3 regions of the Vibrio sp. D173a genome follow, and region 1 is predicted to be linked to each of the others. Evidence: predicted binding sites of a transcription regulator. Region 1 holds the regulator's gene; each other region holds the start of a gene.

Evidence for each region. Region 1 encodes PurR, which represses purine synthesis genes. Its sites were predicted from a motif close to TNANGNAAACGTTTNCNTNA; they were not measured.
Region 2: the regulator PurR is predicted to act here: its motif matches at 2,583-2,602, upstream of KIV40_RS25560 (NupC/NupG family nucleoside CNT transporter).
Region 3: the regulator PurR is predicted to act here: its motif matches at 2,788-2,807, upstream of pyrD (quinone-dependent dihydroorotate dehydrogenase).

What each region holds. Positions count from the first base shown of each region.
Region 1 is NZ_JAHGAH010000118.1:58,911-63,922, reverse strand. It holds gene torD (molecular chaperone TorD) at 173-820, shown strand; gene purR (HTH-type transcriptional repressor PurR) at 1,264-2,268, shown strand; cyclic di-GMP riboswitch class I at 2,548-2,637, shown strand; gene KIV40_RS13395 (TfoX/Sxy family DNA transformation protein) at 2,754-3,344, shown strand; gene KIV40_RS13390 (TVP38/TMEM64 family protein) at 3,464-4,153, shown strand; gene KIV40_RS13385 (putative signal transducing protein) at 4,153-4,470, shown strand; gene KIV40_RS13380 (alpha/beta fold hydrolase) at 4,508-5,012, opposite strand, start outside.
Region 2 is NZ_JAHGAH010000342.1:1,979-6,990, forward strand. It holds gene KIV40_RS25545 (YcgL domain-containing protein) at 190-471, shown strand; gene KIV40_RS25550 (lytic transglycosylase domain-containing protein) at 520-1,491, shown strand; gene KIV40_RS25555 (LysR family transcriptional regulator) at 1,563-2,507, shown strand; gene KIV40_RS25560 (NupC/NupG family nucleoside CNT transporter) at 2,744-3,943, shown strand; gene KIV40_RS25565 (endonuclease domain-containing protein) at 4,422-4,781, opposite strand.
Region 3 is NZ_JAHGAH010000278.1:11,463-16,474, reverse strand. It holds gene KIV40_RS23995 (NAD-glutamate dehydrogenase) at 1-2,678, shown strand, start outside; gene pyrD (quinone-dependent dihydroorotate dehydrogenase) at 2,984-3,994, shown strand; gene KIV40_RS23985 (cell division protein ZapC) at 4,160-4,702, shown strand.

The sequences.
Region 1 (5,012 bases):
TCTAGTCGTAGAACCATTAAAATGCAAGATTTTGCGATTTTATTGATTCAAAGCAAGCTTATTTACGGCTATACATAACTACGAATATTTTCCCACAAAGCATAACAATTATAGTTACTGCTATTCATCTTAATTGTTTACACTTAAGGGAGAATCATTCAGGAGCAAAAAAATGCAAGAAGTGAAAGCTTTTAACGAAAAACGCGCCGAGATCTATTGGTGGTTTTCTAGCCTGTTCGCAAAAGAGCTGACAGAAAACGAATTGGAAACCTACCACAGTGTTGAAATTCGAAGCTTTTTAGTCGGCCTTGGTGAAAATGAATCACTGAAACCAGCCGTTGATACCCTTGTTGATGCACTCAACCGCCTACAAGATCGTGAAGACGCTCAGCTAGAATTAGCTGCAGACTTCTGCGAACTTTTCCTTAAAACAGAAAAACACGGCGCACTGCCTTACGCCTCTATGTATATCGGTAAATCTGGCCTGCTAAATGATAAACCAGCAGAAGAGATGGAAAAGCTGATGGCTGATTTTGGCGTGCAGGTAGACGAAAACCTTAAAGAACCAGCCGACCATTTAGCGGTAGAGCTGGATTTCTTAGGCAACATGATCATTCGCTCAAACGAACTAGAGCAAGAAAAGCATATGGAAGAAGCGTTCGAGAAACAGAACGAATTCATCCAGCAGCACCTTATGACTTGGTTGCCTCAGTTTGCTGCTAAATGTAAGCAATTCGATGAATTTGGCTTCTATGTTAGCGTTGCGCAACTATTAATTGCATTCTGTAAACTGGACAGCACCTACCTTCTTGGTGAATAATTGCCGCCTATTTTAGGGAGCCTGCTATTTAGGCTCCCTATTTTATTCGTTTATTTTTAATCTGGCTCATAGAAACCCAACAAATTTAGCCGTTAAAATGTGACCTCAAAGGCACAAAACAACCGCTGAAAATATTGCCAGCCTGCCCACATCAGTCTAAAATGTGAGCGCAAACGATTAAATATGATTTATATGTAAACCGCTGAAATATAGCGGTTTTTGTGTTTTCTTAACATGATTGCTGACCTATTTCTCATTTATGTAAGACAGGAATAGGCGTTTCAGCAACAAATGTTGCTACAAACCTTTTTATACCGATTTCGGAACAACCGCTGCCAAATATCTCAGCAATGCCCTTTCTGCAGTTGCTCGGTTTGCGCAAGACCCTAAGCATATGGTTGTCTTCACTACGGTATTCAGTAGCTCGATACAGGACATCATTTATGGCCACTATTAAAGACGTTGCTCGCTTAGCCGGCGTTTCTACCACAACAGTTTCGCACGTAATTAACAAAACTCGCTTTGTTGCAGAGACCACTCAAGAAAAAGTAATGAAAGCAGTGGATGAGCTCAATTACGCGCCAAGTGCTGTTGCTCGTAGTTTGAAATGCAACTCTACTCGTACTATCGGTATGTTAGTTACTCAATCAACCAACCTATTCTTCTCTGAAGTGATCGATGGTGTTGAAAGCTACTGTTACCGTCAAGGTTACACACTAATCTTATGTAACACTGGTGGTATCTACGAGAAACAACGTGACTACATCCGCATGCTTGCAGAGAAACGCGTAGACGGCATCCTAGTAATGTGTTCTGACCTTACGGAAGAGCTAAAAGAGATGCTTGATCGCCATTCAGACATTCCTAAAGTGGTAATGGACTGGGGCCCAGAAAGCTCACAAGCAGATAAGATCATTGATAACTCAGAAGAAGGCGGTTACATCGCGACGAAATACCTGATCGACAACGGTCATACTGACATCGCATGTTTGAGCGGCCACTTTGAAAAGGCGGCGTGCCAAGAGCGTATCGCAGGCTACCGTCGTGCAATGGCTGAAGCAAATCTTGCAGTAAACGAAGATTGGGTTCTTGAAGGTAACTTCGAGTGTGATACAGCAGTACTTGCTGCAGACAACATCACTGCAATGGAAAAACGCCCAACTGCTGTATTCTGCTTTAACGACACAATGGCGTTAGGTTTGATGAGCCGTCTACAACAAAACGGCATCAAAGTACCAGATGACATATCCGTTATCGGCTACGACAACATTGAGCTTGCAGAGTACTTCTCACCGCCGCTAACGACGATCCACCAACCGAAACGTCGTGTGGGTAAAAACGCGTTTGAAATTCTACTAGAGCGCATCAAAGACAAAGAGCACGAAAAGCGTGTGTTTGAGATGCAGCCAGAGATCGTAGTTCGCAATACAGTTAAGAAATTGAACTAATTTCACCTCAGTTTTTATAAAGCGCTCTTCGGGGCGCTTTTTTATTGCGTAAAATAACTTTTTTGAAACATTCGACATCGCTTATACAATCAAAGGCTAAGATAAGTTGCTGTTTTAACTCACTTGTAGCCCATTTCCTACATCAAGCTTTAGTATGACAAGTAGACAGCCCAAAATATGAAACTAAACACATCAAAATAGCACTATCAACTGAACCAAGATCACACTTTGATGTTTGAAACGTGATGTTAATTCAATATACGAAGTATTCTCAAATGGTCACGCACAGGGCAAACCATTCGAAAGGGTGGGACGCAAAGCCTCCGGCCTGAACCATCGAATTAGATGGAAGGTAGCGGGGTTACCGATGGCAAATATGCATTAAGTGAGTTTACCCTTTAATGACATTGTGTCTGCATGCATTTGCTAATCTCTCGGACCTGATTTTTGGTGGCGTAATATTAATTACACCGAGATAACACACCATGGATAAACCGATACTCAAAGACTCAATGAAGCTGTTTGAGGCACTTGGTAATATCAAGTCGCGCTCAATGTTTGGCGGCTTCGGGCTCTTCGCTGATGAAACGATGTTTGCGCTAGTCGTAAACAACCAACTTCACATTCGAGCTGACCGACAAACATCTTCTGACTTCGAGACTCAAGGACTAAAACCGTACGTCTACAAGAAACGTGGTTTCCCAGTTGTTACGAAATACTATGCGATTTCTGATGATCTATGGGATTCAACCGATCGCTTGATTGAAGTTGCAAAGCAATCTCTAGAGACCGCTAAGCAAGAGAAAAAGCAACAAGCGAGCACCAAACCTAACCGATTGAAAGACCTTCCGAATCTTCGCCTAGCAACCGAACGCATGTTGAAGAAAGCAGGCATTGACTCTGTCGAGCAGCTAGAAGAAGAAGGTGCCTTAAACGCTTACAAAGCAATCCAAGATACGCATGCCTCAACGGTAAGCCTTGAGTTGTTGTGGGCGCTAGAGGGCGCAATCAACGGTACACATTGGAGCGTCGTACCTCAGTCTCGCCGAAAAGAATTGATGAGTGCTCTCCCGTAGCGCGTTCATATCAGTATGACATTGAGTAAAAGCCGCAGTTTTCACGCTGCGGTTTTTTTTTGAAATTTTTCTTATTCCATTCTGTCTTATTATTTAAGAAGCCAAACGGAGCAATTGATATGAATAAGAAACTGATTTTAGGACTGATCCTAGTCGCGACCATCCTCTTTCTAGGTGTAAATTTTGGTCAATACCTAACCCTAGAAAATGCAAAAGCACAACAAGAGGCGTTAAATAGCTTTATTGACCAAAACTTCATATACGCCGCCGCGACCTATTTCTTTGCTTATATCGCCATCACTGCGTTTTCGATTCCAGGCGCAGCTGTCGTTACCCTGCTCGGTGCTGCCTTGTTTGGTTTTTGGACTAGCTTATTGTTGGTTTCTTTTGCCAGCACCATCGGCGCTACGATTGCTTTCTTGAGTAGCCGTTACCTATTGAGAGAATGGGTACAAAGTAAGTTTGGGAGTAAACTGAGTGCGATTAACCAAGGCGTTGGAAAAGACGGTGCCTTTTACCTGTTTTCTCTGCGCTTGATTCCCGTCTTTCCGTTTTTCCTTATCAACTTATTGATGGGGTTAACACCGATGACCATTGCGCGTTTTTACTTAACCAGCCAAATCGGTATGCTGCCAGGCACTGCCGTGTACTTAAACGCTGGTACTCAGCTCGCCACCATCGATAGCCTATCAGGTATTGTGTCGCCGACCGTATTAGCGTCATTTGCGTTACTTGGTTTGTTCCCAATCATCGCAAAATGGGTTATGAATAAAGTTCGCCCTGCTCAAGTACAAAACGGAAACGCTTAATGAAAATATACGTCGCCAAGAATCCTGCTGAAGCTCATATCGTTTGCGAGCTTCTAAAAACCGAACAGATAGCTTGTGAAGTAAGAGGCGAGGGAATGTTTGGCTTGAAAGGCGAACTGCCATTTGGCGATGATACAGACCCGTATGTTTGGCTTTTACATCCAGAGCAAGAGTTGAAAGCGTCAGCCATTGTTGAAGATTATCGACAACAAGCGGACCGAACATATCAAGATTGGCAATGCCCACAATGTTCAGAACAAAATGAAGGTCAGTTTGGGGCATGCTGGCAATGTGGATATCAAATAGGGGAGCCATAATGGCTCCCCTACTCTTTGGGTCTGACTGAGAGCTCTATTAAGCCGCTAGACTTTGCTGCTTAATGAACTCGATAGAATGCTGGTTAAAGTCGTCTGGTCTTTCCACATTGCACACGTGTCCACAATCAGGAATTTCGCGCAAGACGCTGAGCTTGTGTACCGCAACCATCTCTTTGACAGGTTTAATGAACATATAATCTCTATCCCCCATCAAGTATAGGGTTGGGATTGGAAGCTCACGATCTTTAAAATATCGCATCAACGGGTTCACGTCCGCAGCCAAAATAAACCAACGTTTGAATTCTTTCTGGCACAGCTTCTTTGCTTCGCGAATAAATAGATGTCGCGATTCACGTTGGTTCTTCTGTGGCATCACAATGTAAGCAAATAACTTATACAGCCACATGTATGGCAGGATATGCTTACCGAGGTTGCCAAGTCTCACTAGGATTTGAGAGCGTGTATTCAAACGTGTCACCGCCCCGCCAAGAACCATAGAGCGTACGCGTTCTGAAGCCAGCTCGGCAAGGTTACGAACAATG
Region 2 (5,012 bases), on a different contig from region 1:
TCTTGCCTTTATTGAAAGAGCGTTGCCTTAAACTAGGTCTGTCATGTTATATTTCATCCTTTAGCGCAGCAAGTTCTCAAGCGGGCAAATAAGTGAATTAATCTCAAATTTGCTATCAAGTTTGCGAGAATTTTACGTTTTCAACAAAATCCGCACTCAAAGCGGGTAAATCAGCACAAAAGGCTCGTCATGCTTTGTTCTATTTATAAAAGCTCCAGAAAAGAAGGCACTTATCTCTATATTCCGAAAAAGGATGATTTCTCACAGGTTCCTGACACGTTAATGCAGATGTTCGGTAAGCCTATGCCGGTGATGACAATCAAACTTGATGGTCGTACTTTGGCACAAGTTGATGTCGAGAAAGTGAAAGCGTCATTAATTAATGATGGTTTCTTCCTACAGGTTCCGCCTCCGCCGGAAAACCTACTAGAAAAATACAAAGAACAAAAAGCCCAGCAGAAAGGCGAATAACGTCACCGCTTTTCATCTGGGAATTCTGCCTCGCTCAAGGAGGGCGATATGAAAAAGATACTGGCAGCAATGCTCAGCGTTGGTATGTGCACTTCAGCCTTTGCAAGTAGCGATGGCTTTGATGAATACCTAAACAAATTGCGTGCAGAAGCGCGTGATAAAGGCATTTCCGAACAGGTGATTAGTGCCGCTTTTGCTGATGTGGAATACAAACCACGCGCCGTAAAAGCTGACCGTAACCAACCTGAGAAGAAACTGACGTTAGATGAATACATTCCGCGCGCGGTACCTGAGTGGAAGGTCAAGCAAGCGAAGCAGCTGTATAAAGAGCACTACGCTGAGCTAAAACGCATTGGTGATGAGTTTGGCGTGCAGCCGCGCTTTATCGTTGCGCTGTGGGGCGTGGAAAGTAACTTCGGTAAGTTCACCGGTAACTTCCGCGTGATCGATGCGTTGTCGACCATGGCGTTTGAAGGTCGTCGTGAAGAATTCTTCCGTAAAGAAACCATGGCGGCATTACAAATCCTAGATGAAGGTCATATCGATCTAGAGAATTTCAAAGGTTCTTGGGCTGGTGCGATGGGTCAATGTCAGTTTATGCCAAGCTCATTCCTACGCTTTGCCGCGGATGGTAATGGCGACGGCAAGAAAGACATCTGGCAATCAGAAGCGGACGTGTTTGCTTCTACAGCAAACTACCTAAGCAAATCTGGTTGGGATGATAAGTTCACTTGGGGTCGTCAGGTTAAAGTACCACACGGCATTGACCACAACCTGCAAGGTCGCGAAGCGGAAAAAGGTAAGTACCTGCAAGAGTGGAGTAAGCTTGGCATCACCAAATACGATGGCAGTCCACTACCTAAGCTGGACGAAGACATCAAAGCTTGGTTGATCATGCCAGACGATGAGAACGGCCGTACTTACTTGGTGTACAACAACTACAATGTGTTGATGAAGTGGAACCGCTCTTACTACTTCGCACTGGCGGTAAGTCACTTAGCTGACCGCATCACATTCTAGATTGAATGTATAAACGAATAAAAAGGGGCTCTTCGGACCCCTTTGTTTTCTCTATTTGAAACGAGGTTTGCGTGTTATCTGAACGTGCTGCACAAATGGTGATCTTCTCAGCGTTGATCAAACATAAGAACTTTACCGCTGCGGCAAAGAGCCTAGGCGTGTCTGTTTCTCACGTCAGTAAACAGCTCAGCCAGTTAGAAGCTTCACTAGGCATCAAGCTTGTGCAACGTACCACGCGCAGCTTCACGCCAACCGAAGCTGGGCAAACCTTCTATCACCATTGTGAGCAAGTGGTGCAAGCCGTAAGTAGTGCCACGTTAGAGATGGAAAGCCAACGCGATGAAGTCGCTGGTTTGGTTCGTCTTGGTTTGTCGCAGTCTTTTGGCACGTTGCACATCATTCCTGCCATTCAAGAACTTCGTGAGAAATACCCGCAACTGCAAGTCGAAGTGCATTTGTTCGATTACAAAGTCGATATGCTCGAAGAAGGCTTGGATTTGTGGATCACCAACAATGAACACCTACCAGAAGGCTACATTGCTCAGCGCTTAGCGGATTGCCAATTCGTGGTTGCGGCATCGTCAGATTATCTACTTAAGCACGATACGCCAACTGAACCGAATGACTTGTCGCAGCACAACTGCCTTATTTACCGCAGTTGGGAGCGTGACTACACCAGTTGGGCGTTCACCAATCGCGAGCAAGAGCTCAACGTGAAAGTCTCTGGCAACTACTCGGTCGATTTGGCAGAGGCGGTGCGTGATGCCGCAATCGCAGGGTGGGGGATTGCTTACTTAGCCACTTATTTGCTGGGGGATGAATTCCGATCAGGCAAATTGATCCAGCTTCTGCCTGATTGGAAAGCCAGCCAATCCATGCCGTTTTATGCGGTGTACCCTAGCCGTCAGCATATGCCGAAAAAGATCTCAGCAGTGATCGAATTCATCAAACAAAAGATCGGATCGCCTTGCCACTGGGATCAGCGATTAGCGCCGTATATTTCGATTCCGAAGTAGGGAATACATAAGGTGATTTGAATCACAAAATTTTTCCAAATCCAGAAACATCTTTTCCATTTGGAAATAATAACTTTAGGCAAACGTTTATCTTTATTTAATTCAATGAGTTATTTTGCTGGTTAAATAGTGGTCAGGCGAGATTCTCAGCCTGTTAACATCCCTAACTTGCAGCATTTCTTTCACTCTATACAATCCGACGCCTTTCCTGTTCCCCCTTTTGTCGGATTCATTTTATGAACTCAATTCTTGGTATCGTAGTCATCCTATTCGTAGCATGGCTGCTTTCGACTAACCGTAAGAACATTCGTCTACGAACGGTGTCTTTGGCTTTTGCTCTGCAAGTAATCTTCGCGCTATTGGTACTTTACGTGCCAGCGGGTAAAGAAGCGCTTAACGCAGTAACTGGCGCGGTTTCTAACCTAATCAACTACGGTCAAGAGGGCATCGCGTTCCTATTTGGCAACCTAGCAACAGGTGGCTTTACTTTCGCGATTAATGTTCTAGGTATCATCATCTTCTTCTCAGCGCTGATTTCTGGTTTGTACCACATTGGTCTAATGCCAAAAGTGATCAACCTGATCGGTGGTGGTCTACAGCGTTTGCTAGGCACAGGCCGTGCAGAATCGCTATCTGCAACAGCGAACATCTTCGTTGGTATGATTGAAGCGCCGCTAGTAGTAAAGCCATACCTGAAGCACATGAGCGATTCTCAGTTCTTCGCAGTAATGACTGGTGGTTTGGCATCGGTTGCAGGTGGCACGCTAGTGGGTTACGCATCACTGGGTGTGGATCTTAACTTCCTAATCGCAGCGGCATTCATGTCAGCACCAGCGGGTCTTCTAATGGCAAAAATTATGATGCCAGAGACAGACAGCGCAGCACAGGATATGGATCTAGACCAAGTAGAAATGCCACGCGCAACCAACGTGGTTGAAGCAATGGCAGACGGCGCAATGTCTGGTCTACGTATCGCAGTTGCGGTAGGTGCAACCCTATTGGCGTTCGTGAGTGTTATCGCGATGCTAAACGGCATTCTAGGCTGGTTCGGCGGTTTGTTCGGTATGGAACTGAGCTTCGAGCTAGTACTTGGCTACCTATTCGCACCAATCGCATGGTTGCTAGGTATTCCTTGGAATGAAGCTATCGTGGCAGGCTCTCTGATCGGTAACAAGATTGTGGTAAACGAGTTCGTAGCCTTCATCCAACTGATGGAAGTGAAGTCTCAGCTAAGCGCACACTCACAAGCTATCGTAACCTTCGCACTGTGTGGTTTCGCAAACATCTCAACCATGGCAATGCTAATTGGCGGCCTAGGTTCATTAGTGCCAGAGAAGCGTTCATTCATCTCGAAATACGGCTTCCGTGCAATTGCAGCAGGCGTAATGGCGAACTTGATGAGTGCATCAATCGCTGGCGTGATTTTGAGTTTGTAACAGAACCCCTCCCTAACCCTCCCCTTAGAAAGGGGAGGGGACTAGACTTGAGTGCGCTTAGTGTGAAGCACCAGTCGACAATGAATATGATGTGCGATGTGATTTCATAGGTAAAAGCGATCTCAGTCCGGTCCTCCCCATTTTCAAGGGGGAGCTAGAGGGGGTTGCTGCTCCGAACTAAATCCAGTTTCGGTATTTGAACAAGTCAGCGAACCAAAAAGCGCTCTCAGTCCGGTCCTCCCTATTTCCAAGGGGGAGTTAGAGGGGGTTGTTGCTCCGAACTAAATCTAGTTTCGGTATTTGAACAAGTCAGCGAACCAAAAGCGATCTCAGTCAGGTCCTCCCCATTTTCAAGGGGGAGTTAGAGGGGGTTATTGCTTCTAACTAAATACAGTTTTGGTATTTGAATAAGTCAGCGAACCAAAAAGCGCTCTCAGTCCGGTCCTCCCCATTTTTAAGGGGGAGTTAGAGGGGGTTATTACTCCAAACTAAATTGAATAATCCTTTCCAAAACAGACTCGGTTTGCTTCATCACTTCTTCGTTGGTAAATCGCAGAACCTTAATCCCCAATGTTTCCATGAATGAATCCCTAATTGTATCTTTCTCTTTTCCCTCATCAGAGAAATGGCTATCGCCATCAATCTCAATAACTAAGTTCAATTCCGCACAATAGAAGTCAACAATATAGCGACCAATGCCATGTTGCCGTCGAAACTTTACGCCAAGCTGTTTACGTCTGATTCTTTGCCAGAGTACCTCTTCAGGTTTTGGCATATTTGCACGTAACTGACTCCTGATTTGCTTTTGGTACTTTAAGTTAAAAGTTCGTTGTGGCACTGGTGCTCCCTTTGCGTTCTTGACCCCTCCCTAACCCTCCCCTTAGAAAGGGGAGGGGACTAGATCGGAGTGCGCTTAGTGTGAAGTACCAGTCGACAATTAATATGATGTGCGCTGTGATTTCATAGGTAAAAGCGATCTCAGCCCGGTCCTCCCCATTTTCAAGGGGGAGTTAGAGGGAGTTATTACTCCAAACAAAAAGGGCCCCTTGCGGTAACTCCGATCAGTTAA
Region 3 (5,012 bases), on a different contig from region 1:
TTAAGAAGATTACTGAAGAATTGGATCGTGTGGAAAGCTTGGATGATGATCGTATTATCCGTCGCTACATGGAAATGATCACAGCAACGCTTCGTACTAACTACTACCAGTTGGACGAAGATAAGCAGCCAAAACCTTGGTTATCATTGAAGATGAAGCCAAGCGAAATACCAGATATTCCTCAACCTGTACCTGCATTTGAAATCTTTGTGTACGCACCGGATATTGAAGGTGTGCACCTACGTGGCGGTAAAGTCGCACGTGGTGGTTTACGTTGGTCGGACCGTCAAGAGGACTTCCGTACGGAGATTCTTGGACTGGTTAAAGCACAGCAAGTTAAGAACACGGTTATTGTCCCTGTAGGTGCAAAAGGTGGCTTCGTATGTAAACGTCAGCACACTCTAACTAACCGTGATGACATCTTTGCTGAAGGTCAGCGTTGTTACAAACGCTTCATTCGCGCGCTTCTTGATGTTTCCGATAACATCATCGAAGGTGAAGTTATTCCACCGAAGAGTGTCGTGCGTCACGATGAAGACGACCCATACTTGGTAGTTGCAGCCGATAAAGGTACAGCGACGTTCTCTGATTTGGCGAACTCTGTGTCGGATGAGTACAACTTCTGGCTAGGTGATGCGTTTGCGTCAGGTGGTTCTAACGGTTACGACCACAAAGCAATGGGTATCACTGCGAAAGGTGGTTGGGAATCGGTGAAACGCCACTTCCGTGAAATGGGCATCAACTGTCAAACCACTGACTTCACGGCAATTGGTGTTGGTGATATGGCAGGTGACGTGTTTGGTAACGGTATGCTGCTATCTAAGCATATTCGTCTGCAAGCTGCGTTTAACCACATGCACATTTTCATTGATCCAAATCCAGATTCAGCCACCAGCTGGGAAGAGCGTAATCGCTTGTTCAATCTCCCACGATCAAGCTGGGAAGATTACAACGCTGAGTTGATCTCACAGGGCGGTGGTATTTTCTCTCGTCGCTCTAAATCGATTCAACTAACGCCCGAAATCCAAAAAATGTTGGGCACGAAGAAAGCGTCTTTAGCACCCAATGACCTGATTAAGATGATCCTGCAAATGGAAGTGGATCTGCTTTGGAATGGTGGTATCGGTACGTATGTTAAAGCTTCTAGCGAGACACACACTGACGTTGGCGACCGTGCAAACGACGTACTCCGCATCGACGGACGTGATTTAAAAGCGAAAGTGGTTGGTGAAGGCGGTAACTTAGGCATGACTCAGCTTGGTCGTATCGAGTACGCAAGCACAGGCGGTCGTGTAAATACGGACTTTGTGGATAACGTTGGTGGTGTAGACTGTTCGGACAATGAAGTAAACATCAAGATCTTCTTGAACGGTCTCGTATCAAATGGCGATCTAACGGTTAAACAACGCAACCAGATTCTTGAATCGATGGAAGACGAAGTGGGTGAGATCGTATTGGACGATGCATACCGCCAGTCTGAGTCTATATCTGTGACAGAGCAACAAGGTGTTGGCATCGTTAAAGAGCAAATCCGCTTTATCCATACAATGGAGAAGGCAGGGTACTTGGATCGTGCTCTTGAGTACATTCCAGACGATGAAACCTTGATTGAGCGAGAGAAACAAGGTCTTGGTCTGACACGCCCTGAGCTTTCGGTTCTGGTTGCGTACGGTAAGATGGTTTTGAAAGAGCAATTGGTCGCTGACGAAATTGCAAATGACGAATTCCACGGAAAACAATTAGTTGCTTACTTCCCAAGCGAGTTACGCCGTAACTACAAAGATCAAATGGTAAACCATCCACTGCGTGCTGAAATCATCGCAACAGCGCTGGCAAACCAAATGGTTAATGAAATGGGCTGTAACTTCGTGACTCGTCTTCAAGAAGAAACGGGTGCGAGCGTGGTTGATATCGCAAATGCTTACAGTGCAACCCGTGAAATCTTTGAACTGGAAGATATTCTCAAGCAAACTCGTGCACTAGATAATGTTGCAACCGCAGAAGCTCAATATGAGATTATGTTCTACGTACGTCGCGCATTACGCCGTATTTCTCGCTGGTTATTACGTAACCGTAGCGGTAAAAACACAGTAACTGAGCTCGTTGCACTATATAAAGACGATGTTCACACTATTACTGAAACGCTGGACACCATGCTAGTTGCATCAGAAGTCGAAGAGCATAACGAACTTGCTCAGAAATGGATTGAGCGTGGAGTAGAAGAGAAGCTGGCTCATCATGTGGCTCGTCTTTCTAGCCTGCAGTCAGCACTGGATATCTCAGCAGTGGCAAGTGAAACAGGTAAAACCGTTGAGCAAGCTTCGAAGCTTTACTTCAACTTAGGTGACCGTCTATCACTTCACTGGTTCTTGAAACAAATCAATGGCCAAGCGGTAGACAACAACTGGCAAGCTCTGGCGCGTGCGGCGTTCCGTGAAGATCTTGATTGGCAACAACGTCAATTGACAGCTCAAGTTCTAACTTGTGGTTGCTCAACAGAAGATCTAGACGTAATGCAAGCACTCGAAGATTGGATGACAACGAATGAGCTGTCATTGCACCGCTGGGAAAGCATCTTGAATGAGTTCAAAGTTGGTTCCGTTCATGAGTTCGCTAAGTTCTCTGTAGCGCTTCGAGAGTTGGTTCTACTCAACTTAAACTGTTCTTCAAACGAATAGGGTAAGTCACTTTAGCAAAAGCCTCGCAATCGCGGGGCTTTTTTATGTTCAAATCACTTATAACGACCCCAAAATAGTGACACTATAACACCAAGTTTAAGTTTTTATGACATGAAATCGTTTGCTTTTAAAGAAAAAGCTAGCAATTTTGCACAGAGAATAGTGCGATAATTAACTGTTTTTATGAGAAAAACTAAAATAAGACGTACTATTTTGCTGAATTCAATCATTTTCATTGAATTGCGTTGAAAAACAGTAAATAATATTGACCCGTTTACACGGGGCTTTTTTCTTTCGGAGGCACAATGCTTTACCGTCTAGCCAGAACTGGCTTTTTCCAACTTGATGCCGAAAAGGCACATGATCTTGCAATCAAAAACTTCCAACGCTTTAACGGCACCCCTCTCGATCTTTTCTATCGTCAACAATTACCAAATCGTCCAGTAGAATGCATGGGACTTACATTCCGTAACCCAGTGGGTCTTGCTGCAGGTTTGGACAAAAACGGCGAATGTATCGAAGCGTTTGACGCTATGGGCTTTGGTTTTGTCGAAGTTGGTACTGTTACACCTCGTCCTCAAGCTGGTAACGACAAGCCTCGCTTGTTTCGCCTAGTTGAAGCGGAAGGTATCATCAACCGTATGGGCTTTAACAACCTAGGTGTGGATCATCTGGTTGAGAATGTGAAAAAGGCAAAATACAACTGCGTTCTTGGTATCAACATTGGTAAGAATAAAGACACACCAATTGAGAACGGGGCAGAGGACTACCTGATTTGTATGGAAAAAGTGTACGAGTACGCTGGTTACATCGCCGTGAACATTTCGTCACCAAATACACCAGGACTTCGTTCGCTTCAGTACGGTGAAGCGCTAGATGAACTGCTATCTGAACTCAAAGCGAAACAAGCTGAACTTACAGAGAAATACGGTAAGTATGTACCGCTTGCGCTAAAAATCGCACCAGATTTGAGTGACGATGAAATCAGCCAGATTTGTGAGTCTCTAATTAAGAACAATATCGACGGCGTAATTGCGACAAACACAACGCTGGATCGAACAGTCGTTGAAGGTATGAAACATGCACATGAAGCGGGTGGCCTAAGTGGACGTCCGGTTCAATCTCGCTCAACAGAGGTTGTTCGTAAACTTCACCAAGAACTTGGCGATAAACTTCCGATCATTGGTGTCGGTGGTGTTGACTCTTACGTTGCTGCGAAAGAGAAAATGATGGCTGGCGCTCAACTTGTTCAAGTTTATACAGGTTTTATCTACCACGGCCCAGGTCTCGTACGCGATATTGTTAAAAATCTATAAGAATAATCGCTAAATTGTTGAGAAATCGACGCTTGTTACTAAAAAAAGAGGAATTCGTTTCCTCTTTTTTTTTGTCCGTTCGTTTGTAAAATTTAAAAATCATGAGTAGGTAATTAAGCGTCTTACCTCTTACTACTGTTTAACTAGTCACAAGAGAACGGAATAATGCTTAAACCCAGCGACAAATGGAATTGGTATTTTGACGAGCAGAAAGCTTGCCTAATGCTGGATTTAGGGGAGGAGATGATTTTCCAAACCAATCTATGCCGTAAGCTGTTGGTCAATTGCGCCTTCTCAGACAATGAATTCACCGTTGATGACGCAAGCGCGTTCCAAACGTACAACGAACGAATCCGTTGTCTCGACATCAACGAATACCGTCAAGCCGAACTTACGCTTTATTGCGTAGCAGCGAAACGCTTTCACAAGCCAGTCCAGCCTAAGAGCTGGTTCTTCGATGCTCAATGTGATGGACATGAGCCAGAAGAAGGGGACATGGTCTTCCTAACAAACCAATATTCTGAAGGTGTGTTCGTCGTCCTAGAGCCTGGTGAAACATCAAGTCTGTGTGCTTATGTTGGACAAGAAGAATTCCTGCTAGACGGCAACAAAACGCTCCAGTTTGGACAACCGATTAAAGTAATGCATGATCGCATGGTGTGTGCTAATCACTTATTCATGATGGCACCTATGGCGATGGTGGGTTAGTTTCCTTTTGATTTTTTCTTTATTTTCGTTCCTTTGTTTGCATTAATCGACAGCATTAGGTCGATTTTTTTTGCCTAGAATTTTTCCAAATCTCTCCTAGTACGCGCCTCAAACTCCCCCCTAGGTGAGGGGGTTTCATATCTCATATATGAAATCCCCTCACTTTTATTCCAATTTTTTCAATTTAGCTTTTCCTTAAATTAGGCAATAAGACGCTTAATATTTCACCCTTTATTCCCCTATACATTGTTTTTGTAAGTAAATTACACACCAAAAGCCACTCTGGTATATACCAATTTTAATGTGAATA